DNA from 3 places in the Geminicoccus roseus DSM 18922 genome. Region 3 is predicted to be linked to each of the others. Evidence: riboswitches for the same ligand, from Rfam matches in the RefSeq annotation. Region 3 holds a riboswitch; each other region holds the start of a gene.
What was found. Region 3 has a riboswitch for cobalamin ahead of metE (5-methyltetrahydropteroyltriglutamate--homocysteine S-methyltransferase). Riboswitches for the same ligand answer to the same signal wherever they lie in the genome.
Positions count from the first base shown of each region.

Region 1: another riboswitch for cobalamin. It lies ahead of GEMRO_RS0115495 (HupE/UreJ family protein); the one in region 3 lies ahead of metE (5-methyltetrahydropteroyltriglutamate--homocysteine S-methyltransferase).
Region 2: another riboswitch for cobalamin. It lies ahead of GEMRO_RS0105550 (hypothetical protein); the one in region 3 lies ahead of metE (5-methyltetrahydropteroyltriglutamate--homocysteine S-methyltransferase).

Region 1 is NZ_KE386572.1:3,088,998-3,098,426, forward strand. Features, by position in the region: gene GEMRO_RS0115455 (tetratricopeptide repeat protein) at 1-925, shown strand, start outside; gene GEMRO_RS0115460 (ABC transporter permease) at 939-1,688, opposite strand; gene GEMRO_RS0115465 (ABC transporter ATP-binding protein) at 1,685-2,461, opposite strand; gene GEMRO_RS0115470 (ABC transporter substrate-binding protein) at 2,465-3,493, opposite strand; gene GEMRO_RS0115475 (VOC family protein) at 3,490-3,939, opposite strand; gene GEMRO_RS0115480 (helix-turn-helix transcriptional regulator) at 4,038-4,907, opposite strand; gene GEMRO_RS0115485 (NIPSNAP family protein) at 5,325-5,651, opposite strand; gene GEMRO_RS0115490 (alpha/beta hydrolase) at 5,739-6,698, opposite strand; cobalamin riboswitch at 6,838-7,035, shown strand; gene GEMRO_RS0115495 (HupE/UreJ family protein) at 7,070-7,693, shown strand; gene GEMRO_RS0115500 (FAD-binding oxidoreductase) at 8,063-9,429, shown strand, end outside.
Region 2 is NZ_KE386572.1:901,376-910,804, reverse strand. Features, by position in the region: gene GEMRO_RS0105580 (TAT-variant-translocated molybdopterin oxidoreductase) at 1-1,140, opposite strand, end outside; gene GEMRO_RS0105575 (cytochrome c3 family protein) at 1,137-1,805, opposite strand; gene GEMRO_RS0105570 (cation:proton antiporter) at 1,964-3,223, shown strand; gene GEMRO_RS34840 (ATP-binding protein) at 3,237-5,801, opposite strand; gene GEMRO_RS0105560 (NfeD family protein) at 6,046-6,471, opposite strand; gene GEMRO_RS27830 (SPFH domain-containing protein) at 6,489-7,457, opposite strand; cobalamin riboswitch at 7,533-7,723, shown strand; gene GEMRO_RS0105550 (hypothetical protein) at 7,762-8,067, shown strand; gene GEMRO_RS0105545 (hypothetical protein) at 8,090-8,566, opposite strand; gene GEMRO_RS0105540 (ROK family protein) at 8,563-9,219, opposite strand; gene GEMRO_RS32390 (EAL domain-containing protein) at 9,304-9,429, opposite strand, start outside.
Region 3 is NZ_KE386572.1:1,767,039-1,776,467, reverse strand. Features, by position in the region: gene nikR (nickel-responsive transcriptional regulator NikR) at 1-298, shown strand, start outside; gene GEMRO_RS0109525 (FecCD family ABC transporter permease) at 303-1,319, opposite strand; gene GEMRO_RS0109520 (ABC transporter substrate-binding protein) at 1,316-2,278, opposite strand; gene GEMRO_RS0109515 (ABC transporter ATP-binding protein) at 2,275-3,066, opposite strand; gene GEMRO_RS0109510 (DUF1289 domain-containing protein) at 3,144-4,070, opposite strand; gene metE (5-methyltetrahydropteroyltriglutamate--homocysteine S-methyltransferase) at 4,118-6,409, opposite strand; cobalamin riboswitch at 6,659-6,861, opposite strand; gene GEMRO_RS28730 (LOG family protein) at 6,926-7,816, opposite strand; gene GEMRO_RS32560 (protein-L-isoaspartate O-methyltransferase family protein) at 7,945-8,781, opposite strand; gene GEMRO_RS0109485 (D-sedoheptulose-7-phosphate isomerase) at 8,832-9,404, shown strand.

The DNA.
Region 1 (9,429 bases), 1.3 Mb from region 3:
CTGGCTGGAGCGGGCGGTCGAGGCCGGCGACGCGGGGGCGGCGACCGCCCTGGCCCGGGCGATGCGCGGCACCGGGCGGATCGAGGAGCGGGTCGATCTGCTGACCGCGGCCGCCGAGGCCGGGGACGCGGTGGCTGCCGGACGCCTGGCCAAGATCTACCTGGAAGGCGACGGCGTCCCCGCCAACGCCCGCGAGGCGGAACGGTGGGCGGCTCCGGCGATCGAGGGCGGCGACACGGTGACCATGGCCCGGTTCGGGCGCGCCTATGTCGAGGGGCGCGGCCTGGACCAGGACGTGCCGCGCGGCCTGCAGATGCTGGAGGAAGCGCAGGCGCAGGGCGACACGCTCGCCTCGGCCTATCTGGCCCGCATCTACCTGCGGGCCGAGGACGTGCCGCCGGACCCGAAGAAGGCGACGCGCTATGCCGAGGAAGCGGTCGCGGCGGACTATGTCTTCATCAAGACAGCCTATGGACGGGCCCTGCTCGACGGCAAGAACGTCCCGCAGGATCGCGCGCGCGCCATCACGCTGCTGCGGGAGGCCGCCGAGGCCGGCGACGGGCTGGCGAACGCCGAACTTGGAGCGGCCTATCTGGAGGGCAAGGGCGTGCCGAAGGACGTCAATGCCGCCGTCCCGCTGCTCGAGGCGGGGGCTGCTGCGGGCAACGCCAGCGCCATGAATGCGCTGGCGCGGGTGCTGCTCGACGGCGAGTCGCCCTACCATGACGAGGCGGCGGGCATCACGCTGCTGCGTCAGGCGGCCGAGGCCGGCCATTCCAGCGCCATGCTGGCGCTGGGCCGGGCCTACATGGATGGCCAGGGGGTCGCCAAGGACCCGGCCCAGGCGCGGGCCTGGCTCGAAAAGGCCAAGGCGGCCGGACGCGGCGATGCCGATCGGCTGATCGCCCAGCTGCCCGCGAGCTGAGGCCGGACCGCCTTCATCCGGCGCGCCGGCGCATGACCAGGCGCTCGACGAGGGCGACGATGCCGAAGAACGCCAGGCCCAGGAAGGACGAGGTGAACACGGCGGCGTAGAGCCGGTCGGTCTGGTAGTTGAAGGTCGACTGGATGATCAGGGCGCCCAGCCCCTGGTTGGCACCGATCCATTCGCCGACGATCGCGCCGATCACGCAGGTGGTCGACGCGATCTTCAGGGAGGTGAACAGCAGAGGCAGCGAGCGGGGCACCCGCAGCCGCCAGAAGGTCTCGGAAGGGCTGGCGGAGAGGATGCGGAACAGCTCGAACTCGCTGCGGGTCGGCATCTCCAGGCCGCGGATCATGTTCACCAGGGTTGGAAAGAAGCAGACCACCGCGGCGATCACGATCTTGGGCAGCATGCCCAGGCCGAAGATCAGGACGATGATCGGGGCGAGCGCCAGGATCGGGATGGTGTTGAAGAACAGCACCACCGGGAAATAGGCGGCCCGGATCGCCCGGCTGTAGACGAACACCACCGCGAGCAGGATCGCCACCAGGTTGCCGATGGCGAAGCCGGCCAGGCTCTCGATCGCCGTGGGCACGGCGTTGGCCGCCAAGAGGCCGGCATCGGCGCCCAGCTTGACCAGGACCTTGGCCGGGGTCGGCACGATGAAGGGCGGCACGCCCAGGAGCGGGATCAGGAACTGCCAGACCAGCAGGATCGAGGCGGCGCCCAGGAGCGGCAGGGCAAGGGAGGCGGAGCGGTTCATGCGGCGTCGGCCAGGACCGCGCGAAGATGGGCCATGACCTCGACCAGGGCCGGTGCTTCCCGCGGCAGGCGCCCTTCCGGTCCCTTGAGCGGCCGCAGGTCGACGATCTCGCGGATCCGGCCAGGATGGGCGGCCAGCACCATCACGCGCTGTCCCAGGTAGGCCGCTTCCATCACGCTGTGGGTGACGAACAGGATGGTCACCCCGGTGCGTCGCCAGATCGCTGCCAGCTCGTCGTTCAGCCGGTCGCGGGTGATCTCGTCCAGCGCGCCGAAGGGTTCGTCCATCAGCAGGATGCGCGGGTTGCAGATCAGGGCACGGGCGATGGCGACCCGCTGGCGCTGCCCGCCGGACAGCTCGCGGGGCAGGCGCTCCGCCTGCTGCTCCAGGCCGACCAGCGCCAGGAGTTCGTCCACTGTGGCGGCACCCCGAGGATCGCCGGCCGGGCCGATCCGCAGCGGCAGCTCGATGTTCTGCCGCACCGTCCGCCAGGGCAGGAGGGTCGCGTCCTGGAAGACGAACGCCACCTCGCGGCGGCGGCGCGCGGCTTCCGGGCTGCCGCCCAGGACCGAGATCGTGCCGTCCAGCGGCGGCAGGAGATCGGCCACCACCCGCAGCAGCGTGGACTTGCCGCAGCCCGAAGGCCCCAGGATCGCCAGGAACTCGCCGGAGGGAACGGCGAGATCCACCTGGTCCAGCACCCGGACCGGCCCCTCGTCGCCAGGGTAGCCCAGCGCCAGGCCGCCCGCCTCGATGGCGTTGCCGTCTGCCAAGGGTCAGCCGATGTTCGGGCGGGCGTCGGCGGTGGCCTCCAGGATCGCCGTCGAGACCGAATCCTCCATGCTGGGCGGGTTGCCCTGGAACTGGCCGATCGCGTCGTAGATCGAGATCTGCTCCTGGATCGAGGCGGGATCGAACCAGCCCCAGCCGTTCTCCCTGGTCGTGGAATCGAAGCTCAGCGCCATGATCCGCTCCATCGTGGCGTGCTCGGTCTCGCGGTCGAGCTGCGGGTAGGCGTCGACCATGATGTCCACCGCCTCGGCCTGATGGGCGTGGCTCCAGCCCCAGCCCCGGGCGGCTGCCCGAATGAACCGGGCGAGGATGTCGGCATGCTCGGCCAGCGCGTCGTCGGTGGCGAAGTAGACGTTGGCGTAGGACGGCATCCCGGCGTCCTGCATCGTCAGGTCGATGCGGTCCGGGCCGATGATCGACAGGGCCTGGGTGTTGGTGATCCAGCCGGTCACCGCATCGACCTCGCCCGCAACCAGGGGTGTCATGTCGAAGCCGATATTGGTGATCTGCAGCGAGGACGGGTCGATCCCGTGCTTCGCCAGGATCGCGTCCAGGACGAAACGGGCGGTCGGCTGGATGCCGATGCGCTTGCCAACCATGTCCTGCACGGTGCGGATCGGTGCTGCCGGCAGCGAGTAGAAGGCGAACGGCGCCTGGCGGAAGCCGCAGGCGATGATCCGTACCGGCACCCCGGAGGAACGCGCCAGCAGGAGCTGGGCGCTGTCGGAGAACTGGCCCAGCGCGGCCTGGCCGGTGAGCACCGGCGGCACGGTCGCCGAGTTCGGGCCGCCGGGAGAGAACGACACCTCCAGGCCCTCGGCCTCGTAGAAGCCCTTCTGGAGCGCCACGATGTCGCCGACCTGGCCGTTGCTCATCAGCCAGTCATACTGCACCACGACCTGGGCCGTGTCGGCCTTGCCGCTGCGCGGCAGGAACAGGGCGGTGCCGCCCGAGACGGCAGCCAGGGCAAAGCCGGCCGACGTCAGGGCCGCGCGGCGCGATAGCTCGATCATCGTGACTGCTCCACCTTGTCCAGGTCGCCGACGGGACCGCCCTCCAGCCAGGCATAGAGTTCCCACAGATTGTCGTCGGGATCCGCGAAATAGCAGCAGCGGGCGTTCCAGGCATGGTCGGCGGGCGGGCCGACGAACCGGACGCCGGCCTGGCCGAGCTCGGCATGCAGCCGGTCGACCTCGGCCGGGGAGGGCAGTTCGACCGCGACGCAGGCCTTGTGGATGCCGGGCGGCGCCGGCGTGGGCGAAACCCCGGTATGGGCCGCCATGTGGCCGATCTCCCAGAGCGCCAGCGTGATGCCGGCACCCTTGAAGTCGGCAAAGCTCTCGGCGCGGCGACGCAGAACGAAACCCAGCCGGCCGACATAGAAGTCGATCGACCGCTCCACGTCGGCGACCAGCATGCAGATGTCGGTGATCTTGCAGTTCTGCGCGAAGCCGGTCACGGAAGCCTACCTGCGAGGATGAAACGACCGCCGGAGCTTGAGGCCAGATGGCCTGCGCAGGATTGCGGATGCTTGCCCGGCCTATCGAATTCTTGCGGTCACCGCACAGCGCGGAAGCGTCCGGGCGTCATGCCGGTCGCGCGGCGAAAAGCGGAAGAGAAGTGAGCCTGATCGGCAAAGCCGGTGGCCTGGGCGATCTCCGCCAGGCCCAGGCCGCCCTTGCGGATCAGCTCCTTGGCGCGCTCGATGCGGCGCTCGACCACGAAGCGGTGGGGAGGACAGCCGGTCGCCGCCTTGAAGGCGCGGGAGAAATGGAATGGGCTGAGCCCGGCGATGGCAGCCAGCTCGTTCAGGGTGAGCGGATGCTGGTCCATCTGCTCCTCGACATGGGCGAGCACAGCGCGGACCTGGCGTGAGGAGAGGCCGGGAGAGCCGGCTCCGCTGGTCCGGGCGGGACGCTCGGCCATGCGCAGGACGCACAGGACCAGCGACAGGCCGAGCTGCTCGGCCAGCATCGGTTCGGGCGCGACGTCTGGCGCGGTCAGACTGGCAAGCGCCTCGACCACCCGCAGCGTGGTTGCATCCGGCGCTGCCAGGAAGCCATGATCGGCCAGGCTGGATGGGCGCTGCGTCTGTTCCTGGATCGTCCGGTAGAGACCCGGCTCCTGGAAGATCGACACATAGTCGGCATCGTCGCCATCCACCCAGAGCATCGTGCCGGCCGGCTCGAACCCAAGCGTCTGGCAGGGCCTCGCGATGCGGGCGGTCGGCCCAAGGTCGCCGAAGCGGTGGGCGTAGCGGCGATGGGTGGTCCGGTTGAGCGTGATGCGGTGGCGGGAGCTGCGGGCCCGCAGCTCGCCGGCGTCGCTCCGATAGGTTTCGATGGTCAGCTCGGGAAAGGAGCAGGTCCGATAGCCGTGCAGCGCCGGCCGCTGCATGATGAACTTGCTGGTCGTCGCCGTATGCATGACGCCCCTCGTCCCGGGTGTTCCGTCATGAAACGGCAACGGCGCCCGGTGGTAAAGCGGCGGGGAGCGGCGACGCTCAGGCCATTACGGTCGGGCGCTGTCCATCGCCTCGGACATGTTGCGCGGGATGCCCCGGCCGGCCCGGACGGGGATCCGGCCAAGTTGCGACGTCGGGAACGTCCTGAGCGGTCCAGCGGGTCGGCAGCATGTCGACATGGGCGTGGACGAGCAGGTCTCGCTTGGCGAGCGGCAGTTCACGCGGCCGCCCCCGAAGCCATCCCGTCATCCATCGCCACATGACCGCATCCCCAGGCTATCGGCCGCGCGCCGCCATCGGCGCCTGGGCACAGTCCTGAACGGTGAGGTCCCGGCACGTCAACCTGCACGACTGCCGCGCCGGGGCCTGGGAAGGCCCGGTTACTTCACCGAGGAGAACGAAGTCGGCACCAGTATCTGATTGGACACACGTTCGAGGATCGGAGCGTCCTTCTCGCTTTCGGCCCGCTTCGCCAGCCATTCCGGATCGGCCATGAACGCGTTCCACTTCTGCTCCCGCTCGGCGAGCGATTCCCACTCCAGCAGATAGTAGAGGGCCTGGTTGGACTCGCCGACGGCGACCGTCCAAAAGCCGGCCTGACGGATGCCAAAGCGCTTCCAGATCTCCAGGGTGGTGTTCTCGAAGCGCTTGAGCAGGGCCGGCAGCCTGCCGGGCAGGCAATGGTAGACGCGCAACTCGTGGATCATCTCGTGTTCCTCCCGCGGGCCGCCCGGCCCGGCATGATCTTCCGGGCGAAGCCGTGACACGGCGGGCTGCATCAAGGCAAGCCGCCCTCATTCGGTCATGGGCTGCCAGTGCGCGTCGATGAACTTCAGCGCGTCGACGATGCTGGTCGACCAGACCGACCAGGCATGGTCGCCGTCGGTGATCCGCAGCTGCATGTCCTCCAGGCCGTCGGCCCGCCCGGTCTCGAACAAAGCGAGGGCGCCCCGCCAGAGGTCGAACCGGTCGTCGTCGCCGCAGGTCAGGTAGATCGCCGGAAGGCCGGCCTTCGTCTCCAGCTGCCGTTCCAGAAGCGTGAAGACATTCATGCGGTTGAACCGCCTTGGATCGAACGGCACCCCGAACGCGCCACCGAAATGGCTGGCCACCGAGGGAAGGACCCGGCCCGCGGTGACGGTTTCCGGATCGATGCGGTGGAAATAGGCAGTCTTCTGGATGATGTCGATTCCCTCGACCGTTGCGTTGAAATCCTCCGGAGGAATGTTCTGCCAGATCGCTCCCGACAGGCTGGCAGCGGCGACGTATTGTTCCGGATGCTCCAGCGCCAGGCGGAGCGCGCCATAGCCGCCCATCGACAGGCCGGCGATCGCCCGGCCGCCACGGTCGCTGCGCACCGGGTACGCGGCTTCGACGGCCAGCCGCAGGTCGTGGGCGATCGCGGTGGCGAAGTCGCCAGGGCCAGCGACATCGGCCGAATCGACATACCAGCTGTTGCCGCCCCCCGGCATCACCACCAGCGCCGGCTCGATGCTGCCGGTACTGGTGAGCTGGTCCAGGGTGGCCTGGATGTCGCCGAGATCCGCCCAGGAACGCTCGCTGCCGTCATGGCCGTGCAGCAGATAGAGGACCGGCCATCCCTCCTCTGGAGGCTGGCCGTCCGGCGTGTAGATGATGGCTGGGATCTGTTCCCCCAGCGCCGTGCTCGCGAAGGACCGGGGTGCGAGCTCTCCGGCCTGAGCCAGGTCGGCCAGCAGGCAGAGCGTGGCCGCCGCCGTCGCCGATCGCATCACCGTCCCAGCCATTCCCCGAACCGCCCTTCCTGCTCCGGGCAGCCAGCGCCGCCTGCCGCTGCCGGACATGCATCTGCACGATCCCCTCCGCATTTCTACGCGGGCCATGGATCGAGGTTGTAGTACTTCTTGGGCAAGTTAAGATCGAGCCGTCGACGGTTCCCGTTCAGGGACGCAAAAGGGAAAGCGGTGCGGGTCCGACCCAAAGCCGCTGCTGCCCCCGCAACTGTCAGCGGTGAGTCCGTTCCCACCATGCCACTGGAAGCATGTCTTCCGGGAAGGCCGGGCCGGATCGTCCTCCGCGAGCCAGGAGACCTGCCATCGACGATCGTTACGCCATGCCCTCGGGTGGAGGGCGGAAGGAATCCGCAATGTCACGATTGGCTCTCCGGCTTGCCGCAGCAGGTACGCTTTTCCTCCTGGCCGCGCGCTCGGCGCAGGCTCACCACGCGATGGACGGCGAACTGCCGGCCAGCCTCGGCCAGGGCCTTCTGTCGGGTCTCGCCCACCCCGTGATCGGCCTGGACCACCTTGCCTTCATCGTCGCGGCGGGTCTGATCGCCGGAGCCGCCGGGGTCGGCCTAGCCATGCCCCTGGTGTTCGTCGTTGCATCCATGCTGGGCGTGTTCCTGCACCTGCTGGCGCTCGACCTGCCTGCGGCTGAACTCGTCATCGCCGCGAGCGTGCTCGCCGCTGGCGTCCTGCTGGCGTGGGGGCGGGCAACCGGTGGGCGCGGCCTCTGGCTCGCCCTGTTCGTGATCGCCGGCTTGTTCCACGGCTATGCCTATGGCGAGTCGATCGTCGGCGCCGAGGCCACCCCGCTCCTGTCCTATCTTGCCGGGCTGTTCGTGGTGCAGGCCGCCATTGGCCTGGGCGCGGCCGCCCTTGCATCCAACCGCTCCTGGACCACCGTCAGCCTGGCTCCGCGGCTGGCCGGCGCCGTCGTGATGGGGATCGGCGTGAGCGCGCTCGCGGGTCAGCTCATCCCAGGCTGACGGAACGCCATTGCCCGAGCCGGTCGGGGAGTGGGCATCCTCCGGCCGGCTGCCATGCCGTGGTCCTCTTCGCCTTGATGGCAAGTGGGCTGAGCTTGAGCCAACGGCCCCCCGGCCCGGCCAGTCCCATTCAGATCAAGGTCATGACCCTCAGGGCGGGTGACAACGTGCAGGCTGGCGTCCTGGTCTGGGTCGATCGAGCCCAGCTCGCCCCTTTCGCCCGGCTTGGCGATCAGCCATCCGTGGCACCGCATGCCCGATATGGATCCTGAACTTGAGACGTACGGCTTGGGGAGAGCGGGGTACGCATGGCATAATGCGCGGTCGATATGCCGAACGACGCACGGAACCATCCGAGGAGTGCGTTCCATGGATCACGCAGCGAGCGACCTGACCGTCCGGAGCCTGGCCGGGGAGGGCGTGCCTCTGGGGGCCGCCCTCCTTGATGAACTGCAAAGCCGGCTCCATGGCAGTCTGTCACTCCCGGGAACTCCCGGCTTCGACGAGGCGCGGCAGGTCTGGAACGCGATGATCGACCGCCGGCCCGCGCTGATCGTCCGCTGCGCCGATGCGGCCGACGTCGCCGCCGCCGTCGCCTTCGCCGGACGCCACCAGCTCCTGCTCTCGGTGCGGGGTGGTGGGCACAACATCGCCGGCAGTGCGGTCTGCGACGGTGGGATGATGATCGACCTGAGCCTGATGCGTACGGTCGAGGTCGATGCCGCGAACCGCGTGGCGCGGGTCCAGCCGGGCGCGACGCTGGCCGAGTTCGACCGGGAGGCGCAGGCGTCCGGCCTCGCGACGCCGCTCGGGATCAACTCGACCACCGGGGTTGCCGGCCTGACACTGGGCGGCGGCTTCGGCTGGCTCACCCGGACGCTCGGGATGACCGTCGACAACCTGATCGGCGCCGATCTCGTCACCGCGGCGGGCGAGACCGTCCGCGCCAGCGCACGGGAGAACCCGGATCTGTTCTGGGCGATCCGCGGCGGGAGCGGCAATTTCGGGATCGTGACCTCGTTCGAGTTCCAGCTGCATCCGGTCGGGCCGGAGGTGTTCGCCGGCCTGATCGTCCATCCGTTCGAGCACGCCCGCGCGTTGCTGCGCCGCTACCGCCTGTTCGCACAACAGAGCCCGGACGAACTGGCCTGCTGGGTGGTGCTGCGCAAGGCGCCGCCGCTGCCGTTCCTTTCCCCGGAAATCCACGGCAAGGAGGTCGTGGTGTTCGCGCTGTGCCACTCGGGCGACGCGGCGGCAGCCGCCCAGGCCACCGAGCCTCTGCTGGCGTTTGGCGAGCCGGCCGGCAGCCATGTCGGCCAGATGCCCTATGTGGCCTGGCAGGCGGCTTTCGACCCGCTGCTGACGGCAGGAATGCGCAACTACTGGAAGTCGCACAACTTTGCCGATCTGTCGGACGAGGTCATCGACCTGCTGGTGGACCATGCCGGGCAGCTGCCGACGGCGCATTGCGAGATCATCGTCGCCCAGCTGGGCGGCGCAGCGTCGAGGGTGGCGGCGACGGAGATGGCCTATCCCCACCGGGACGTCCGCTACGTCCTGAACGTCCACACCCGCTGGGAGGATCCCGCCGACGACCAGGCCTGCGTCGGCTGGGCGCGCCGGTTCTTCGACGCCACTGCCCCCCACGCCACCGGCGGTGTCTACGTCAACTTCATTACCGAGGACGAGGAGCGGGTCGCAGCCGCCTATGGCGGCAACTATGAACGCCTGATGGC
Region 2 (9,429 bases), 870 kb from region 3:
GGCCAAAGCCTGCCACTCGGCGGGAAGGTGCGGGCCGACGCTCACCAGTGCCCGGCCGGGCCGCTCAACCAGGGCGGCGGCCGCCTTATCCACCCAGGTGCGCTCCGGTTCGGCGAGCGTGTGCGGCGGGCCCGCCTCGATGCCCAGCGCCTCGGCCAGGGCGCGGACGAGGGCGGGGATGCGCGCCGGCCCAGCGACCAGCCGGTCCTCGGCCACGGCGCCGGTGATCGAGGGGGTGGGTTCCGCCATGAACAGCCGGGAGCCGCCGTCGCGACGCTGGAACGCCGCGCGCCGCTCGGCCCAGAGCCGGTTGTGCAGGACCTGGCGGGGGCCGGGCCCCAGCAGGTCGTCGTCCAGGGCGACCACCACCTCGGCCAGGTCCAGGCGCAGATGCAGGTCGAGCGGCCTGCCGAACACGATCCGGGCCGCCTCGTGGCGGCGGTCGGCGTTCACGGGCTCGTCCACATGCCAGCGCGCCAGGGGCCAGCGCTGCAGGAGCGCGTCGATCTGGCGGGACAGGGTGGGCGAGGTGACCGTGCCGGTCAGGAGGCGCAGGCCCCGGCCGCCGCTCGCGTCCAGCCGGCCGGCCTGCTCCACGAGGGCGCGATCCAGCGCGTCCCAGGTGGCGGTGCGGCCCAGATGGCGGGGTGCCGCGGAGCGGTCCGGGTCGTAGAGTCCCAGCAGGGCCGCCTGGGTGAACGCATCGATGGCGCCCCTGGCAACCGGGTGGACGTCGTTGCCCTCCAGCTTCACCGGCCGGCCGACATGGGTCTTGCCCAGCACCGGCTGGGCATAGCCCTGGCTGGTGACGGCGGTGGCGTACCATTTCGGGTTGCCGGGCGTGACGAACTCCGGCGCTTCCACGTAAGGCAGCGCCTTCTCGTCGGGCTCGCCGTCGCAGCCGGCAAGCCCGCCCAGCGCCAGGGACGCCGCCATGACCTTGAGGACCGAGCGCCGGTCGACCTGTCCTGCCGCCGGCGCCAGGGAAGGGAACTCGGCGGCCAGGTAGTCCCGGAAATCCTGGCTGCCCGAGAGCTCGTCCAGGCTGCGCCAGAACGAGCGGCCGGTGCGGCCGCGCAGCCGGTCGCGGATCGGGGCGGCGGCGGGATGCTCTGCCAAGATGCGCCTGGACCCGCTCACCGGTGGCAGATCCCGCAATCGTCGAGCCTGGCCGGCTCGATGCCGTGCGCCTTGACGTAGTCGAGCCCGTAGAACGCGTGTTCCTCCGGGTGCCGGTCCCAGTCCGACCAGTCCATCCGGGTGACCTGGTCCGGGGGACGCAGGTGCGGGGCGGGATCGCGGTGACATTCCAGGCACCAGCCCATCTGGAACGGCTGCGCCCGGGACAGGAGCGGCATCTGGTCGACCCGGCCATGGCAGGTGACGCAGGGCACGCCGCGATCGATGTGGATCGCGTGGTTGAAGTAGACATAGTCGGGAACCCGGGCGACCCGGCGCCACGGGATCGGCTGGCCTGACGCCAGGCTTTCGCGCACCGGCGCCAGCACCGGCGCGCCGGTCCAGACCTGGGAATGGCAGGTCATGCAGACATGGGTGGGCGGCAGCCCGGCCTGCGGGCTGGTCTCCACCCCGGTGTGGCAATAGCGGCAGTCGATGCCCAGTCCCCCCACGTGATGCTGGTGGCTGAACGGGACCGGCTGGTCCTGCACCCAGCCCACCATGGTGGCATAGCTCGAATCCATGTAGCCGCCGGCGAACAGCCCGGCTCCCGCCACGGCGAGACCCGCGACCAGGAGGGCGGCACGCAGACGGGTGTCGGCCGTGGCGGTGAAGATCTGCGGCATTACACCATGACGATATCCAAGCCCGTCGTTGGTGAACCTGCTGCTGCCACAGAAGTTTCATCCCGAACGCTCCCGTTTTCGAGAGCTGCCTTCGGGGCAGCCGGTTCGGGACGGGGCGGTCGGCCATCCGCCTCCATCGTCCAGCAGGAAAATCGCCGGTGCTTTCGCTGTTCCAACTGATCGCGGCCTTGCTGACGGTGACCGCGGTGTTCGCCTACATCAACCACCGGGTGCTGCGGCTGCCGGCGAGCATCGGGCTCCTGGTGATGGGGCTGGGCGCGTCGCTGCTGCTGATCGGCATCGACCTGCTGTTCCCGCGCACCCAGCTCTACGCGGCGCTGGCCGGGACGATCCGGCAGATCGACTTCTACGACACGGTCATGAACGGGATGCTGGCCTTTCTCCTGTTCGCCGGCGCGCTGCATGTCGACCTGGGGCGGCTGCGCAACCGGGCGTTGGGCGTCGGCCTGCTCGCCACGATCGGGGTGGTGATGTCGATGTTCCTGGTGGCCACCGGGCTGTGGCTGGCGGCGGGCCTGCTCGGCCTGGAGCTGGGATTTGCCTGGGCGCTGGTGTTCGGCGCGCTGATCGCGCCGACCGACCCGGTGGCGGTGCTTTCCACGCTCAAGGCGGTCAACGTGCCCCATGCGCTGGAAACCGACATGGCCGGCGAATCCCTGTTCAACGACGGCATCGGCGTGGTCCTGTTCACCATCGCGCTGCAGGCGGCGCTTGGCAGCGGCGACGACTCGTTCGAGGCCGCCCACCTGGCCGAACTGGTGCTGGTGGAGGCCGGCGGCGGCGCGGTGCTGGGCCTGGTCGCCGGCTTCATCGCCTACCGTGGCCTGCGCGGAATCGACGACTACTCGATCGAGGTGATGATCTCGGTGGCCCTGGTCACCGGCACCTACGCGCTGGCGACCGCCCTGCACATGAGCGGCCCGATCGCGGTGGTGGTGGCGGGGGTGCTGATCGGCAACCGGGGTGCGGAGCGGGCGATGAGCGACACCACCAAGCAGTACGTGTTCGGCTTCTGGACGCTGATCGACGACATCCTGAACGCGGTCCTGTTCCTGCTGATCGGGCTGGAGGTGCTGGTGGTGCAGTTCACCCCGTCCTTCGGCTGGCTGGCGCTGCTCTCGATCCCGCTGGTGGTGGCGGCGCGCTTCGTCTCGGTGAGCGTGCCGATCCTGGCCTTGCGGCGCTGGCAGACCTTCACCCCGGGCACCATCCCGGTGCTGACCTGGGGAGCGGTGCGCGGCGGCATCTCGGTGGCGCTGGCCCTGTCGCTGCCGACCGAAGAGCCGGCCCGCGCCCTGATCCTGGACGCGACCTACGGCGTGGTCCTGTTCTCGGTGGTGGTCCAGGGGCTGAGCCTGGGCGCGGTGGTGCGGCGGACGGTGCCGACGGCCAGCTGACCTGGCAGGCCCGTCAGCGCTGGCCGTTCATGATCTCGCGCACGCGGTTGGCCATGACCTCCATGGCGAACGGCTTGGTGATCATCGCCATGCCGGCGGTGAGGAAGCCGGACGAGATCATGGCGTTCTCGGCATAGCCGGTCATGAACAGGATCTTCAGCTCGGGCCGCGCCATCCGCGCCGCATCGGCCAGCTGGCGGCCGTTCATGCCGGGCAGGCCGATATCGGTGACCAGCAGGTCGACCCGCTCGCCGCCCTGCAGGAGATCCAGCGCCCCCTGCGCCTCGGCGAACTCGCGGACCCGGAAGCCCATGTCGCCCAGCAGCTCGACCACCAGGGCGCGCACGATCGCCTCGTCCTCCACCACCAGGACGACGCCGCGGTCGACGTCGGCCGGCGGGGCGGGCTCGTGGGGCGACTCCTCGGGCGGCTCCTGGGCGTCCTGGCGCCGCGGCAGGAACAGCTTGACCGTGGTGCCACGCCCGATCTCGCTGTAGATCCGGGCATAGCCCTCGGACTGCCGGGCGAAGCCGTAGATCATCGAGAGGCCGAGCCCGGTGCCCTGGCCCATCGGCTTGGTGGTGAAGAACGGATCGAAGGCGCGCTCCACCACCTCGGGCGCCATGCCGCAGCCGGTGTCGGTGACCGCGATCGCCACATAGTCGCCGGGCGTGACCCCGCGGCCATGGGCGGCGAACCGGCCGTCCAGCTCGACATTGCAGGTCTCGATGGTCAGCCGGCCGCCCTTTGGCATCGCGTCGCGGGCGTTGATCACCAGGTTCAGGATCGCCGCCTCCAGCTGGTTGGCGTCGCACACCGTGGGCCACAGCCCGCCGGCCAGAACCAGCTCCAGCTCGATCGCTTCGCCGATGGTCCGCCGGATCAGGTTCTCCATGGAGGCCAGCAGCGGGTTCACCTGCAGCGGGCGCGGGTCGAGCGGCTGGCGGCGGGAGAAGGCCAGCAGCCGGTGGGTCAGCGCGGCGGCACGGTTGGCCGAGGTCATCGCCCCGGTCAGAAAGCGCCCGACATCGTCGGTCCGGCCCTGGGCGATCCGGCGCTGCACCAGGTCGAGCGATCCGGTGATGCCCTGCAGCAGGTTGTTGAAGTCATGGGCGATCCCGCCGGTGAGCTGGCCGATCGCCTCCATCTTCTGCGACTGGCGCAGCTGGTCCTGGACTTCCTGCAGGGCCTCGGCCGCGGCCTTCTCGTCGGTGATGTCGCGGGCGACCGCATAGATCAGCCCCTCGTCCAGCGCCGCCGTCCAGGCGAAGCTGCGGTAATGGCCGTCCTTGTGGCGGAACCGGTTCTCGAAGTTGAAGGCGGTGTGGCCGGCGGCCAGCCGGGCGATCTCGGCGCGGGTCGGCTCCACGTCGTCCGGATGGTTCAGCCATGCCGAATCCCTGCCGAGCAGTTCCTCCTCGCTCCAGCCCAGCAGGAGCTGCCAGGCCGGGTTGGTCGCGACGAAACGCCCCTGCGCGTCGGCCACCAGCAGCAGGTCGCGGGAGACCCGCCAGATCCGGTCGCGCTCGCGGGTGCGTTCCTCCACCCGGCGCTCCAGAAGCTCGCTCTGGCGACGCTCCTGCTCCAGCACCTCCATCGCGGCCTGACGGGCGGCGACATGATCGGCGATGTGGTGGATGAAGGCCCGGTACGGATCGTCCAGGGCGCGGCGGGGGCTGATGCCAGCGACCAGGAAGCCGATCTGCTCGTCGCTGCGGGCGCTGTTGGGGATGGACAGGACCAGCGCCTGCTCCACCGGCTCCGGCCAGGGCTCCAGCACCAGAGGCTGGCCGCGCCGCTCCGCGAACCGGTCGAGCACCCCGTCCGGCTGCGCCCGGGCGGCGGCCAGCGACCAGAAGCCGTCGGGGCCGGAAGGATCCAGGGACCCCGGAGCCAGGGCGCTGCCGGCGGCCACGCCCGCCGAGGCGGCCAGCCGCGCCTGGCCGTCCCCGTCCAGGAGGTAGAACAGGCAGAACGGCAGGTCGGCCGGATCTGTCCGGATGGCCTCGGCCGCGCGGGTGCAGACCTCGCGCAGGCTGCGGGCCTGCTGGGTGTTGTCGCTCAGCTGGCGCAGCAGCCTGGAGCGACGCTCGGCCAGAACCTGATAGGTCGTCTCGATCACCGCGTTGAACAGGCCGATCACGCCCTCGTCGCCATAGATCGGGCTGACATTGTAGTTGAAGTAGCATTCCTCGGTGTAGCCGTGGCGGCGCATCGCCAGGAGGCCGTCCTCGGTGTGGACGGCGACGCCGGTGTCCATGATCCGGTTGAACATCGGGCCGATCACGTCCCAGATGTCCGGCCATGCCTCGTGCGCCGGGCGGCCCAGCGCCCAGGGATGCTTGTCGCCGGGGATCGAGCTCCAGGCGTCGTTGTACAGCAGCCGCATCTCCTGGCCCCAGTAGATGCAGACCGGGAAGCGGGAGTGCAGGCTGACGCCCAGCGAGGTGCGCAGCGCCGACGGCCACGTCTCGATCGGCCCGAGCGGGGTGGCGCTCCAGTCCTTCTGCCGGATGAGATCGGCCATGATCCCGCCGCCCGCCAGGAAGCTGAACGACGATGGCCGAGAAGACTTCATCTTCGACGATCCCTGAACACGGGCCCTGGCCGGACGGAACGCACCATGTTCCTGGCCGCTCCGGGGTGATGGCCGTCACGTTCGGCGCCCGCCGAGCCCCGAGCCTTGGACCAAGCAATCCCGGTCGAGGCCAACGCGGGCACGGGGCCGGGACCTGCCGTATCTTTCACCCCGTCAGAAGCCGGTGAGCTTATCCGGCGTTCCCGGAACAGCGCGGTTTTTGCCTGACGGCCGGGGGCGGCTGTCAGCTCGGTGGCGCCACCAGCAGCCGGTTGCCGTCCACGGCCAGGACCACCACCCGGCTGCCGGCGGGCAGATCCGGACCCTGCACGGGCCAGGTGGAATCGCCGACCCTGGCCCGGCCATGGCCATGCTCGATCGGGCGGTCCAGGGTGAGGCTGGTGCCGATCAGGGCGGCGGCACGGCGGTTGAGCCCGGGCTCCGCGGTGGGCGCCGGCCTTGGCCGGAAGCGGAACCAGGCAAGCACGGCGACGCCCGCGGCCAGGGCGAACACCAGGGCCTGGACCTGCCAGATCAGCTGCGGGACCAGCCAGGCCAGGGCGGCGGTGACCAAGGCGCCGAGCGCCAGCCAGGCGAAGAAGAACGCCGGCGTCGCCAGCTCCAGCAGGAGCAGGACCCCGCCCAGCACCAGCCATTGCCATGCCTGCATCGCCAAGCGCTCCCTTGTCAGCCGCCCTCGGCCGGGCGCGGTCCCCAGGGCGCGGCGGGGGCGGGCCGGTCCGTCGCCAGGGCATCCCTTGCCAGCTCGGCGATGCCGGCGAGCGAGCCCATCGCCGCGGTCGCCTCCATCGGCAGGATCAGGGTCTTCTGGTTGGGCGAGCTGGCGAACTTGGCGAACGCCTCGATGTATTTCTGGGCGACGTAGTAGTTGGCCGCCTGCACGCCGCCCTCGCCGATCGCCGCCGACAGCAGCCGGGTCGCCTCGGCCTCGGCCTGGCCCAGCCGCTCGCGCGCCTCGGCGTCGCGCATCGCCGCGTCGCGCCGGCCCTCGGCCTCCAGCACCGCCGCCTGCTTCATGCCCTCGGCGCGCAGGATCGCCGCGGCGCGCAGCCCTTCCGCCTCCAGGATCGCGGCGCGCTTCTCCCGCTCGGCCTTCATCTGCCTTGCCATGCTGTTGACCAGGTCGGCCGGCGGGCGGATGTCCTTGATCTCGATCCGGGTGACCTTGACCCCCCAGGGCTGGGTCGCCTCGTCGACGATCGAGAGCAGGCGGGTGTTGATCACGTCGCGCTTGCTCAAGACCTCGTCCAGGTCGAGCGAGCCCATCACCGTGCGGATGTTGGTCATGGTCAGGTTGAGGATGGCGTTGCGCAGGTCGGCGACCTCGTAGGCGGCGCGCGCCACGTCCAGCACCTGGTAGAACACCACGCCGTCGGCGGTGACCATCGCGTTGTCGCGGGTGATCACCTCCTGGGAGGGCACGTCCAGGACCTGCTCCATCACGCTGAGCCTGGCGCCGATCCGGTCGATCAGGGGCAGGATCAGGTTCAGGCCGGGCGAGAGGGTGCGGGTGTAGCGGCCGAAGCGCTCCACGGTCCATTCCTCGCCCTGGCTGACCGAGCGCACCCCCATCAGGATCAGGACGATCACGACCGCCAGGATCACCAGCACCACGATCGAACCGCCAAATTCCATGCCCGTCTCCTGCGCCGGCGCGGCTGCCCTGTCCGGCTTCTAGCAGGTCGGCTTTGACAGGGCAGCGGGGAAGGCCCACCATCGGTGCCGGATGGTACCCGGGGCGACCCGGGTCCAAGGGAAGCCGGTGCGATGCCGGCGCTGCCCCCGCAACCGTAAGCGGCGAGCCGCCACTCAACCCGTGCCACTGGGACCTGGTCCTGGGAAGGCGGAGTGGACGGTGTCGACCCGCGAGCCGGGATACCTGCCATCCGACCGTGATGCCGTAGTTCGCCGGGCGGGGTGCCCCGGCTGGAGGTGGACCATGCCGAGATCATCGCCGGATTCGATTGCCCTCCTGTCGGCGGAGCAGGCCGACCCGACCGGGCTTTTGCGCAGCGCGCTCGTCCAGGAGCAGGGCTTTTCCGCCCGCGAGGTGCTGCTGGCCTGGCTGATGTCGCTGGCCCCGGGCGTCGACCCGGCCAGCGCGGCCAGGGCGATGCTGCCGCAGGGCGAGCGCCTGCCGGGCACGCTGCCGGGCGAACTGGCCGAGATCGCCCGCTGGCCGAGCGAGCGGCTGGAAGCCTATGCAAGGCCGCGCCGGCGCCGGCCGGGCTGGTGCCCGGCCTGACGCGCCGGGCCGCGCTTCCGGGTCAGCTGCAGCGGCCGGTGGTGTCCACGCCGAACAGGGTCAGCGGGTCGCTGCGGTTATCCTCGAAGTCGAAGCGGCAGAGCAGGCAGCGGGCGGTGGCGGGATCGTCGTCGGCGTCCATGATCTCGCTGCGCAATTCGCCCCGGTCGACCCAGCCGTCCGGGTTGTCCCGGCGCAGGGCCGGGTCGGTGGCGGCGCTGGAGAGGCTGGTCATCCCGACCTTTGCGGGCTTCACCAGATGCCATTCCGGGCCGGAGGCCTGCGCGGCCTGGTAGCTCTCGAGGCAGAGCCGCAGCAGCGCTTCCGGATCGTTTTTCATCGCCTCCAGGGTGCGGGCCGCCCGTTCGGCCGGCTGGCGAGCGCTCTCCTTCAGGAGGCCCGGCTGCCCCGTCTGCGGGGACGCGGCCGGATCTCCGGCCGCGCAGGCCGCCAGGAACAGGCAGGCCGCTGCCAGCGCCGCCGGGCCCGCCCCCCTCACGCCTGGTCGTCCCACAGCCGGAAACCGCCGATGAAGGCGTTGTCGTTGTCGCCGAACCGGCAGCCCTCGGGCAGCTTCTTGAGCTTGCGCGCGTTGCCGCCGCCCAAAACCACGTCGTCGACCACGAAGGCTTCGCGGAACAGCTGGACGACCCGGTGCACATGGCCCTCCCAGCGCGGCCGGCCGCGCTGCTCCAGGCCGCGATTGCCGACATAGTCCTCGTAGGTTCGGTCCTTGCGGTAGGGCAGGTGGCCCAGCTCCATGCCGATCACCGTGCCGTCGACGATCAGCGTGTTGCCGAGCCCGGTGCCCAGGCCCAGGAACAGCATCTTGCCGCCGTTGTAGGACCCGATCGCCTGCATCACCGCGTCGTTGACCATCCGCACCGGCTTGCCGAAGGCCGCCGAAAAGTCGAACTCGGTCCAGCCGGGGCCGAGATTGACCAGGGGCCGGACGATCCTGTTGTCGGCGACGGGCCCCGGACAGCCCATCGAGATCCGGGTGAACGTCCAGTCCTGGGTCAGCCGGGCCACGTCCTCGATCAGCTGCTCCGGCCGGTAATCCGCGCCGCTGGGCGTCTTGCGACGTTCTTGGTCTCCCTCGCGACGCAACTTGACGTTGTTGCCGCCGACATCGATCACGAGCGTCGTCATCCTGCATCCCCGAGCTGCCGGATCGCTCGCTGCTGCGTAGGGGCTGGAACCGGAAGCGTAAAGGGCGGAGCATCCCCCATCCGCTCAACCGGCGGCCAGCAGCCGGGCGAGGTCGGCCTCGGGCATCGGCCGGGCCAGCACGTAGCCCTGCACCTCGTCGCAGCCGAGCCCGCGCAGGAACTGGAGCTGGCGCTCGGTCTCCACGCCCTC
Region 3 (9,429 bases):
GACTCAGCCGGCGATCGAGTGCGTGGCGACCCTGAGCTATGTCTACGACCACCATACCCGCGAACTCGCCAAGCGGCTGACCGCCGCTTCGCATGATCATCACGATTTGGGCCTGGCGACGATGCACATCCACCTGGATGCCGAGAACTGCCTGGAGATCGCGGTGCTGCGCGGACCGGTCGAGGCCGTGCGCGGCTTTGCCAGTGCGGTGCTGAACGAGCGCGGCGTGCATAGCGGACACCTGTCGGTCATTCCGATCGACGCCGAGCCGCGGCTGCACGGCCACGCCCACGATTGAGCCCTCAGATCCGGCGCAGCCGCATCAGCCAGACGAAGAACAACCCGCCGACCGCCCCGGTGATGATGCCGATCGGCAGTTCCTGCGGGGCCAGGAGCGTGCGCGCCAGGATGTCGACCCCGGTCACCAGCAGCGCCCCCATCAGGGCCGCGAGCGGCAGGACCACCGCGTGGCGGCCGCCGACCAGCGCGCGGACCGCGTGGGGGATCATCAGGCCGACAAAGCCGATCGACCCGACCAGCGCCACCAGGGTGCCGGTCAGCAGCGCGCACAAGGCGAACAGCCCGACCCGCAGCCGGGCGACATCGATTCCCAGGCTGGCGGCCGCCTGATCGCCCAGGCTGAGCGCATCCAGGCGGCGGGCGGAAAGCTGCGCCATGCAGAGGCCGAGAATGACCACGACCAGCGGCAGCGGCAACAACGACCACTGCGCCAGCCCGAGCCCGCCCATGGTCCAGAACACGACCGAATGGGCGGCGCGCTGGTCGCCGGAGAAGATCAGGAAGTTGGTCAGGGCCATCAGGACGAACGAGACGGCGACTCCCGAAAGGACCAGCCGGTCCCGACCAAAGCCGCCGCTGCCGGCCGCCACCGAGATCACCAGGAACAGGGAAAGGATCGCGCCCAGGAAGGCGGCGATCGGCAGGGTCAGCATCCCTGCAAGGTCGCCCAGATGGACGATCACGATCACCGCTCCCACCGACGCCCCGGCCGAGACGCCGAACAGATAGGGATCGGCCAGCGGGTTGCGGGTGACCGCCTGCAGCACCACCCCGACGCAGGCGAGCCCCGCTCCGGTCAGGATGCCCAGCATCACGCGCGGCAGGCGCAGGTCGACCACGATCCGCTCCAGCCCCGGCGCCCAGTCGGCCGGGAACCGCTCCGGCAGCAGCGCGTGCAGCAGGATCCGGCCGACCAAAGGCGGGTCGATGCTTGCGGAGCCGATCGTGACCCCCGCCACCGCCAGGACCACGATTCCGCCTGCCAGCAGCAGGGCCAGCGGGACCGGGCGGATCCTCACTCGGCGAAGGCGTCCGGGTGGAGCGCCCGGGCCAGCTTCTCGATCGCCTCGATGTTGGCGGGGCCGGGCGTGATCTCGCCGTAGCGCAGCGGAAGGTACCGCTTCTCCTTTACCGCCGTGAGGTTGGCCGTGGCCGGATGGCTCTCCAGGAACGCCCAGCTCTTCTCCCAGCCGCCGGCATCATAGTCGACCAGCACGATGAAGGCCGGATCGCGCTCGATCACCGCTTCCCAGGACACGGTGCCCCAACTCGTCTCGACATCGTCCATGACGTTGCGCCCGCCGGCAGCCTGGATGATGGCGGTGGGCATGGCATACCTGCCGGCGGTGAACGGCTTGTCCTCGCCGGAATCATAGAGGAACACTTCGACAGGCTGGGCGTCGGCCACGGCTTCGGCCACCGTGCCGACCCGCTCCTTCCAGCCCTTCACCAGGCGGTCGGCATCTTCTTTCCTGCCGAAGATCGCGCCGATATTCTCCACGTCGGTGTAGAGCGTGGCGAGGCTGGCCGCCGGCTGTTCCTTGTCCACGTGGATGCAGCTCTCGGTCAGCACGTAGACGGGAACGTCGCGGACCCCCAGCGTGTCCGGCGTGACTTCGCCGCCGGGGTTCATGCCGTAGTACCAGCCGGCGAAGAAGAAGTCGGGATCGACCGCCAGCAGGTTCTCCATGGTCGGGTATTTCGGAGCGAGTTCCGGGATGTCGCCCATCGCCTGGCTGAACTCCGGGGTCATCTTGTACCAGCCGGTGATCCCGGTAAGCCCGACCATGTGCTTCTGCAGGTCGAGCGCGAACATGATCTCGGCGATGTTCTGGTCGTGCACCACCGCGCGCTGAGGCGCCGCCTCGAAGGTCAGCGGCTGGCCGCAGCTTTCCACCGTCACGGGGAAGCCGGAGGCGGCCGCCGGAGAGGCGGATATCGCCGTCAGTGCCAGGATTGCCGGTAGAATGTGCTTCATGCGGACATATCCAGGCTTGGGAGGGGGCTGGCAGCGTCGAAGGACACGCGCGGCCGGTCGTGGAAGGGATGGCGGTCGATCGACACCGCGACCTCGAAGGCGCGGCGGATCAGCTCCGGGGTGAGAATGTCGGCCGGCGTCCCGGAGGCCACCACCCTCCCTCCCCGCATGACCACCAGACGGTCGCAGAAGGCGGAGGCGAGGTTCAGGTCGTGCAGGGCCGCCACCACGGCACAGCCGCGGGCGCGAACCAGGCTCAGCAGCTCCAGCTGGTAGCGGATGTCCAGATGGTTGGTCGGCTCGTCCAGAAGCAGGAGGTCGGGTTCCTGGGCCAGGACCCGGGCCAGCATGACCCGCTGCCGCTCGCCGCCGGACAGGCGGTCCATCGGCTCCTCCGCCAGCGCCTCGATTCCGACCGATGCCAGGGCACGCTCCACCACCAGCCGGTCACTGCCGTTCACCCCGCCGAACAGGCCAGCATGCGGCAGCCGGCCCAGCGCCACCACCTCCGAGACCGCCATGTCCACCACGGGCGGGGGGTCCTGGAGGAGGACCGCGACCCGGCGCGCCACCGTGCGCGCCGGCAGCTTCCAGACATCGACCCCGTCCAGCCGGACCTGGCCTTCCGACGGCTTGCGCAGGCGGCCGATGCAGTGGAGGAGGGTCGACTTGCCGGCGCCATTCTCACCAAGCAGGCCAACGACCTCGCCGACGCGCACCCCGAGCGTGACATCGGCCACCAGCGCCCGTTCCTTCACCCGGCAGGTCAACCCCTCGATGTCGATCATCGGCTCGTCTCTCGTCGCACACGCCACGATGTTGTTATATTATAACGTTTGTCGGTTCCGGTCGTAGCCGCACCTGCTCACAGGGGGCAAGTCCCTTCCGCCTCCGTATGCCCGGACACGAGCTGGGCGCAGGCGACATAGTCGGGCGGGATCTCCAGCCCGGGCTCCAGGTCCCGGCCAGTCCGCAGAAGATCGGCCGACAGGTGCGCCTGAGGGCCGCCCGGCGCGTTCCGCAACCCGGGCCCCTCGACCTCGATCCGGCCGAGCGGCGAGATGGCGACCCGTTCGACATCGCCCCGGACCAGCAACTCGCGCAAGGCCGGGACCTGCATTGGGTCCTCGCCTCGATGGGCATCCAGGAGGTCGATCAGGGCCGGCTGGTCGGTCCGCAGGCAGAATTGCAGGGAACGCCGGTCGAGCCCCAGATCGAACAGGGCGCTGTTGCGGTTCGCAGGCAGGAGAGCCTCGGCATCCAGGCCAAGACAGGTCAGGCCGGCCGCTGCGGGTGTCCGCAAGCGAGCCCGGTGCAGGGCGAGCACGACGCGCACCGCCCTGCCCTTCTCCCCAACCAGTTCAAACGCACGCAGGCCCGTGGCCAGCCGGATCGCGGCGCGTCCCCCGGCAGTGCCGAGCACCAGCCCACCTTCCTGGATGGCGACGCTCGCCTGGTCGTCGTTGGCGGCGAACTCGGCCATGGCGCCCTGCACGCCGATCTGCCAGGCGGCGCCCGGCACGGCCGACCATTCCGCCAGCCGGTCGAGCAGCAGGGGACCTGTCCAGGGCAGGAGCCGGTAACCCAGCCCCAGGATCGCCTTGCGGCGCGGCAGGTCCATCCAGACGGCGCGCTGGGCGAAGGCCGCCATGTCGCGCCACCCCGCCAGCTCCTTCTCGCTGCGGCCGCAGCCACCGCACCACCCGGTCGCGCGGTCCATCTGGCAGATGCCGACGCAAGGCGATGTCAGCCAGGTCTCCGCCACCGGGGGCGCTGCAACGAGTTCCGACATCGCTTCTTCCTGTTCCGTTCGTCCTGAGGCCGCCGGCTGCGAGATCGTCATGCCGCCAGCCGGCGCCGCACGTTCCTTGCTGCCTGAACCAGATGAACCAGCGACTCTTCCGTCTCCGCCCAGCCACGCGTCTTCAGCCCGCAATCCGGGTTAGCCCAAAGACGGTCGGCAGGGATATGCTCGACAGCACGCAGAAGCAGGCCTTCCATTTCCGCGATGCCCGGCACGCGCGGGCTGTGAATGTCCCAGATGCCTGGCCCGATCTCGTTCGGATAGGTGGTTTCCACGAACGAACCCAGGAGCTTCATCGCAGAGCGCGCGGTCTCGATCGAGATCACATCCGCGTCGAGAGCGACAATTGAATCGATGATGTCGTCGAACTCCGCATAGCACATGTGGGTGTGAATCTGGGTGTCGTCGCGCACGCCAGAGGCGGCGAGCCGGTAGCACTCCACCGCCCAGGCGAGATAGGACGGCCTTGCGGCGCGGGTGAGCGGCAGCCCCTCGCGCAGGGCAGGCTCGTCGATCTGGATGATGCCGATCAGCGCCTTCTCCAGGTCGGCCACCTCGTCCCGGATCGCCAGGGCGATCTGCCGGCAGGTCTCCTGCCGCTCCTGGTCATCCCGGACGAACGACCACTGCAGGATGGTGACCGGGCCGGTCAGCATGCCCTTGACCGGCCGCGTGGTCAGCGACTGGGCGAAAGCCGCCGCCTCCACCGTCATCGGCGATGGCCGGGCGACGTCGCCATAGATGATCGGTGGCTTGACGCAGCGCGAGCCGTAGCTCTGCACCCAGCCTCCCGCAGTGAAGGCGAAGCCTGACAGGCGTTCCCCGAAATACTCCACCATGTCGTTGCGCTCGAACTCGCCATGTACCAGCACATCCAGGCCGATCGCCTCCTGGCGGCGGATCGCCTTCTCGGTCTCGGCCTGCAGGAACCGCTGATAGGCCGACGGCGCCATCGTGCGGTTGCGGAACGCCGCCCGGGCCAGGCGGACCTCCCTTGTCTGCGGGAACGAGCCGATGGTGGTGGTGGGGATCGGCGGCAGGTCGAACCGCGCCTGATGCAGGACCCGCCGCTCAGGATAGGGCGCGCCCCGCCGGGTCATCTCCGGGGTAATCGCCCTTGCCCTGGCCCGGATTGCCGGGTCGTGGACACGCGGCGATTCCAGCCGCGCGCGATGGGCTTCCCGGTTCGCTGCCAGCTCGGCAGCCACCGCTGACTGGCCCTGCTCCAGCGCGGCGCCGATCAGGGCCACCTCGGCCATCTTCTCCTCGCCGAACGCCAGCCACGAGCGCACATCCGGGTCGAGTGCGGTTTCCGTCGCCAGCCCGTAGGGCACGTGGAGCAGCGAGCAGGACGTGGCGATCGCCAGGCGCTCCGGGCCGATCTGCCCGGCGGCCCGCTCGGCGGCAGCGACCGCCCGGTCGAGATCGGTGATCCAGATATTGCGACCATCGACCAGACCCAGCGACAGATCGAGATCGGCCGGCAGACGTGCCAGGACGCGCTCCAGCTGATCGGGCCCCCGGACCAGGTCCAGGTGGAGGACATCGACCGGCAGGTCCAGGACCCGGTCGAGCAGGTCGGGCGCAATCTCGCCGAAATAGGGGGTCAGCCAGAGCGACAGGGATGGAGCCGCGGCGCGCAGCCGCCCATAGGCCCGGGTCAGGGCCGGACCGGTCCCCTCATCGGCGTCCAGGACCAGGACCGGCTCGTCAAGCTGCACCTCACGGACGCCGGACGAAGCCAGGTCCGCGAGCAGCGCCGCATAGGCTTCCAGCAGCGGATCGAGCAGGGCCGAGGTGGTGGCGGCCGGATCGGTCGGCTTGGAAAGCGCCAGGAAGCTCAAGGGTCCGAGCAGCACCGGCCGGGCGTCGTGTCCCTGTGCCATCGCCTCCTGGAAGAGCTCGACATGCTTCCGCCAGACATAGGCGAAGCGGGAGGCCGGCTGGAGTTCCGGGACGAGATAATGGTAGTTCGTGTCGAACCACTTGGTCATCTCGAGGGCCGCCACCCCTTGCCCGTCGGGGCGGCCGCGGGCCATGGCGAAGGCCAGGGCCAGGCGATCGTCCCGCAGGCCGGTGAAGCGGTCGGGGACCGCATCCAGGACCAGGGCCATGTCGAGAACATGGTCGTAGAGGGCAAAATCGCCCACGGGGATCTGGGAGAGGCCGGCCCGGACAGTCCGGCCGCGCAGGTCGGCACGGACCGCTGCGGCCTCCTCCAGGAGTTCCGCGGCCGAGAGCCTGCCGGCCCAGTGAGATTCCAGCGCGAACTTCAGCTCGCGCTTCGGCCCGATTCGCGGCAGGCCGAGAACTGTGGTGGTCACCATGAGAGGATCCAGACGATGAGGTCGCGCATCGACGAACCCGCCGTTCGCTTCAGCCGGCAGGCGGTTCATCGGGATGCGAAGATGGCGGGAAGGGCCGAGGGCGGCCGGCGCGACGCTCAGTCGTGCCGGGGCCGGCAAGGCGGCCCGAACTTCCTCACGATCGTCGGGATACGGAGTTGAGAAACAGGCGCCGGAGCGCAGTCGTCGATCACGGTCGGACCTCCCGCCGGGACACCCCGCCCGGCGCATGTGGTTGCACGATCGACGGCAGGTCTCCTGGCTCGCGGGTCCTCACCGATCCCCGACCTTCCCGGTTGCCCAGTGGTCATGCGTGGAGATCGATTCGCCGCTTACAGTTACGGGGGTAGCCAGGGACTGATGCCGGCTAGCCGGCACGCACCCTGTTCCCTCTTGCATCCCCTCTTCGGGGAACCGTCGATGAGGTCATGATAGACGGTCCAGGCAGGACGTCCAGGAGGATCATCCTCCTGACCGCCCTGCTCCAAGAACGCCCGCTCAGACCTTGCCGCGGCCAACCCGCTTCATCGGGTTGTTCAGGTGGTAGTCGGCGACGATCTGGAATGCCTGGTCGGGATCGTCGACGAACTGGAACAGGTCCACGTCCTCCGGGCTGATCATCCCTTCCTCGACCAGCATCTCGAAATTGATCAGCCTGCTCCAGAACGCGCTGTCGAACAGCAGGACCGGCATGCGGCGGCTCTTGCCCGTCTGAATCAGGCACAGGGTCTCGAACAATTCGTCGAGCGTGCCGAAGCCGCCAGGAAAAGCCACCAGCGCCCGCGCCCGCATCAGGAAATGCATCTTGCGCAGGGCGAAGTAGTAGAACTGGAAACTCAGTTCCGGTGTCAGGTAGGGGTTCGGCGCCTGCTCGTGGGGCAGCACGATGTTGAGGCCGGCGGTCTGGGCGCCCGCCTCGTAGGCACCGCGATTGGCGGCCTCCATGATGCCGGGACCGCCGCCGGTGACGATGGTGAGCTCGCGGCCGGGATGGGCGGCGCTGAACTCCGCGGCGAGCTGGCCGAACCGCCGGGCGGCCGCGTAGCCGCGGGCATGGGTGGCCAGACGCCGGGAGATGGCCAGGGCCCGCTTCAGCTCCAGATTGTCCGGGTCGCCGGCATGGGCGGCCTCGGCGGCCTTCATCGCCGCCTCGGCGCCATCCTCGTTGGGCACCCGGGCGCTGCCGAACACCACCACGGTGGCGTCGATACCGTGCTCTTCCAGGATCAGGTCCGGCTTCAGCAGCTCCAGCTGGAAGCGCAGCGGACGCAGGTCCTTGCGCAGCATGAAGTCCGGATCGAGATAGGCCAGCCGGAAGGAGGGCGAGCGGGTCTGCGGCGTATCGGCGGGATGCGCCTCGGGGCCACCGGCCATCCCGTCCGGGCTCATCGGCGCATCGCCAGGGTCATGGGGGTCGAAAGGATCGGGGCGGCTCATCGGGGTCAGGCAGATCCGGCTGGTGGCGGGCAGAAGGTCACCTCTGGGTGCACGCTATCCCCGCCTTGGTAAAGAATCTCTTAGCGAACCGACGACTTGGCACTCATGACATGGCCCTGGAAACCGTAGAGACGCTCCGCTGGCGTGGTTTCCGCCGCAGGACGCAGGCTGCGGATCTTCCACAGCGCTTCCGGATCGGCCCGGCGCACCCCGTCCAGCAGCCGCTCCTCGCGCGGATCGCGGAACCCGGTGGCCGGGAAGATGGCGACCCCGCTCAGCGGGGTGACCTCGAAACAGGCCGGAGCGCGGACGAGCAGCAGGAAGACGCCGGCATGGTCCGCGCCGGTGAACGGCGCGGCGATCCGGCTCCCCGGCCCCTGGCCATCCAGCCAGGCAGGAGGCAAATGGGTGACGCCACAGCTGAACACGATACGGTCGAAAGGCAGTTCGCTCGGGTCGACCCGATCGGCGGCCAAAACTTGAGCCTGCGGCCGGTCAACCAGGGCAGCCCGGGCACGCTCCGCCAGGTCCGGCTCCGCCTCCAGGCCGATGATCGATCCGGTAGGCCCCACCAGTTCGGCGAGGATCGCGGTGTAGTAGCCGGTGCCGGTCCCGATATGCAGGACCCGGTCCCCAGGGCGGATCTCGAGCCGGTCGAAGACGAACGCCCAGAGCTGCGGCTCGCCGTTGTTGATGCCGCGGGCCGGATCGATCGCGACGAGGACATCCTGGTAGAGTGCCGCCGGATCGGCGCAGTCCTCCAGGGCACCCGTGCTGCCCACGATCTTCCAGGGCGGCGGCCCCAGGAAACGCTCCCTCGGGACGGCGGCAAACGCCGCCTCGATGCGCGGATCGCGGGCCCTTGCGGCGGAAACGACGGCGCGTGCGTAGACGGCCCTGGTCTCTGCGTTCACCATGGCCGGCGGTATAGCACGGCATGGCGGCAGCGAAGGAAGCCTCGGGCAAGATGATCGAGATGGGTTGGCAGGACTGGGCCGAGCAGAGCAGGCGGACCCTGGCGGACGCGATGGCCGCGATCGGCGAGGAGCAGGTGGCGGCGGCTGTCGACGCCATGGTGGCGGCGCTTGCCGCCGACCGGCCGATGCTGATCTGCGGCAATGGCGGCTCGGCCGCCGACAGCCTGCATTTCTCCGGGGAGCTGGTCGGCCGGTTCAAGCGCGACCGGCGGGCCTACCGGGTCATGTCGCTGGCGGCGGACCCGGTGTTCCTGACCGCCTGGAGCAACGACGCCAGCTTCGAGGATGTCTTTGCCCGGCAGGTCCAGGCGCACGGAGCCGAAGGAGGGGTCCTGGTGGGCTTCACGACCTCCGGCCGGTCCCCCAACGTGCTGGCGGCCTTCCAGGCGGCGAGGGAGCGCGGCATGGCCACGGTGGCGCTGACCGGCCAGGCCGGCGAGGCGCTGGAGGGCCGGGTCGACCACCTGTTCGCGGTGCCTGCGACCGACACGGCCCTGGTCCAGCAGATCCATCTCATGCTCTACCATCACTGGTGCCGCGTGCTGGAAGCCCGGCTCGCCTGAGCAACGTACCGACACAATGTTCGAT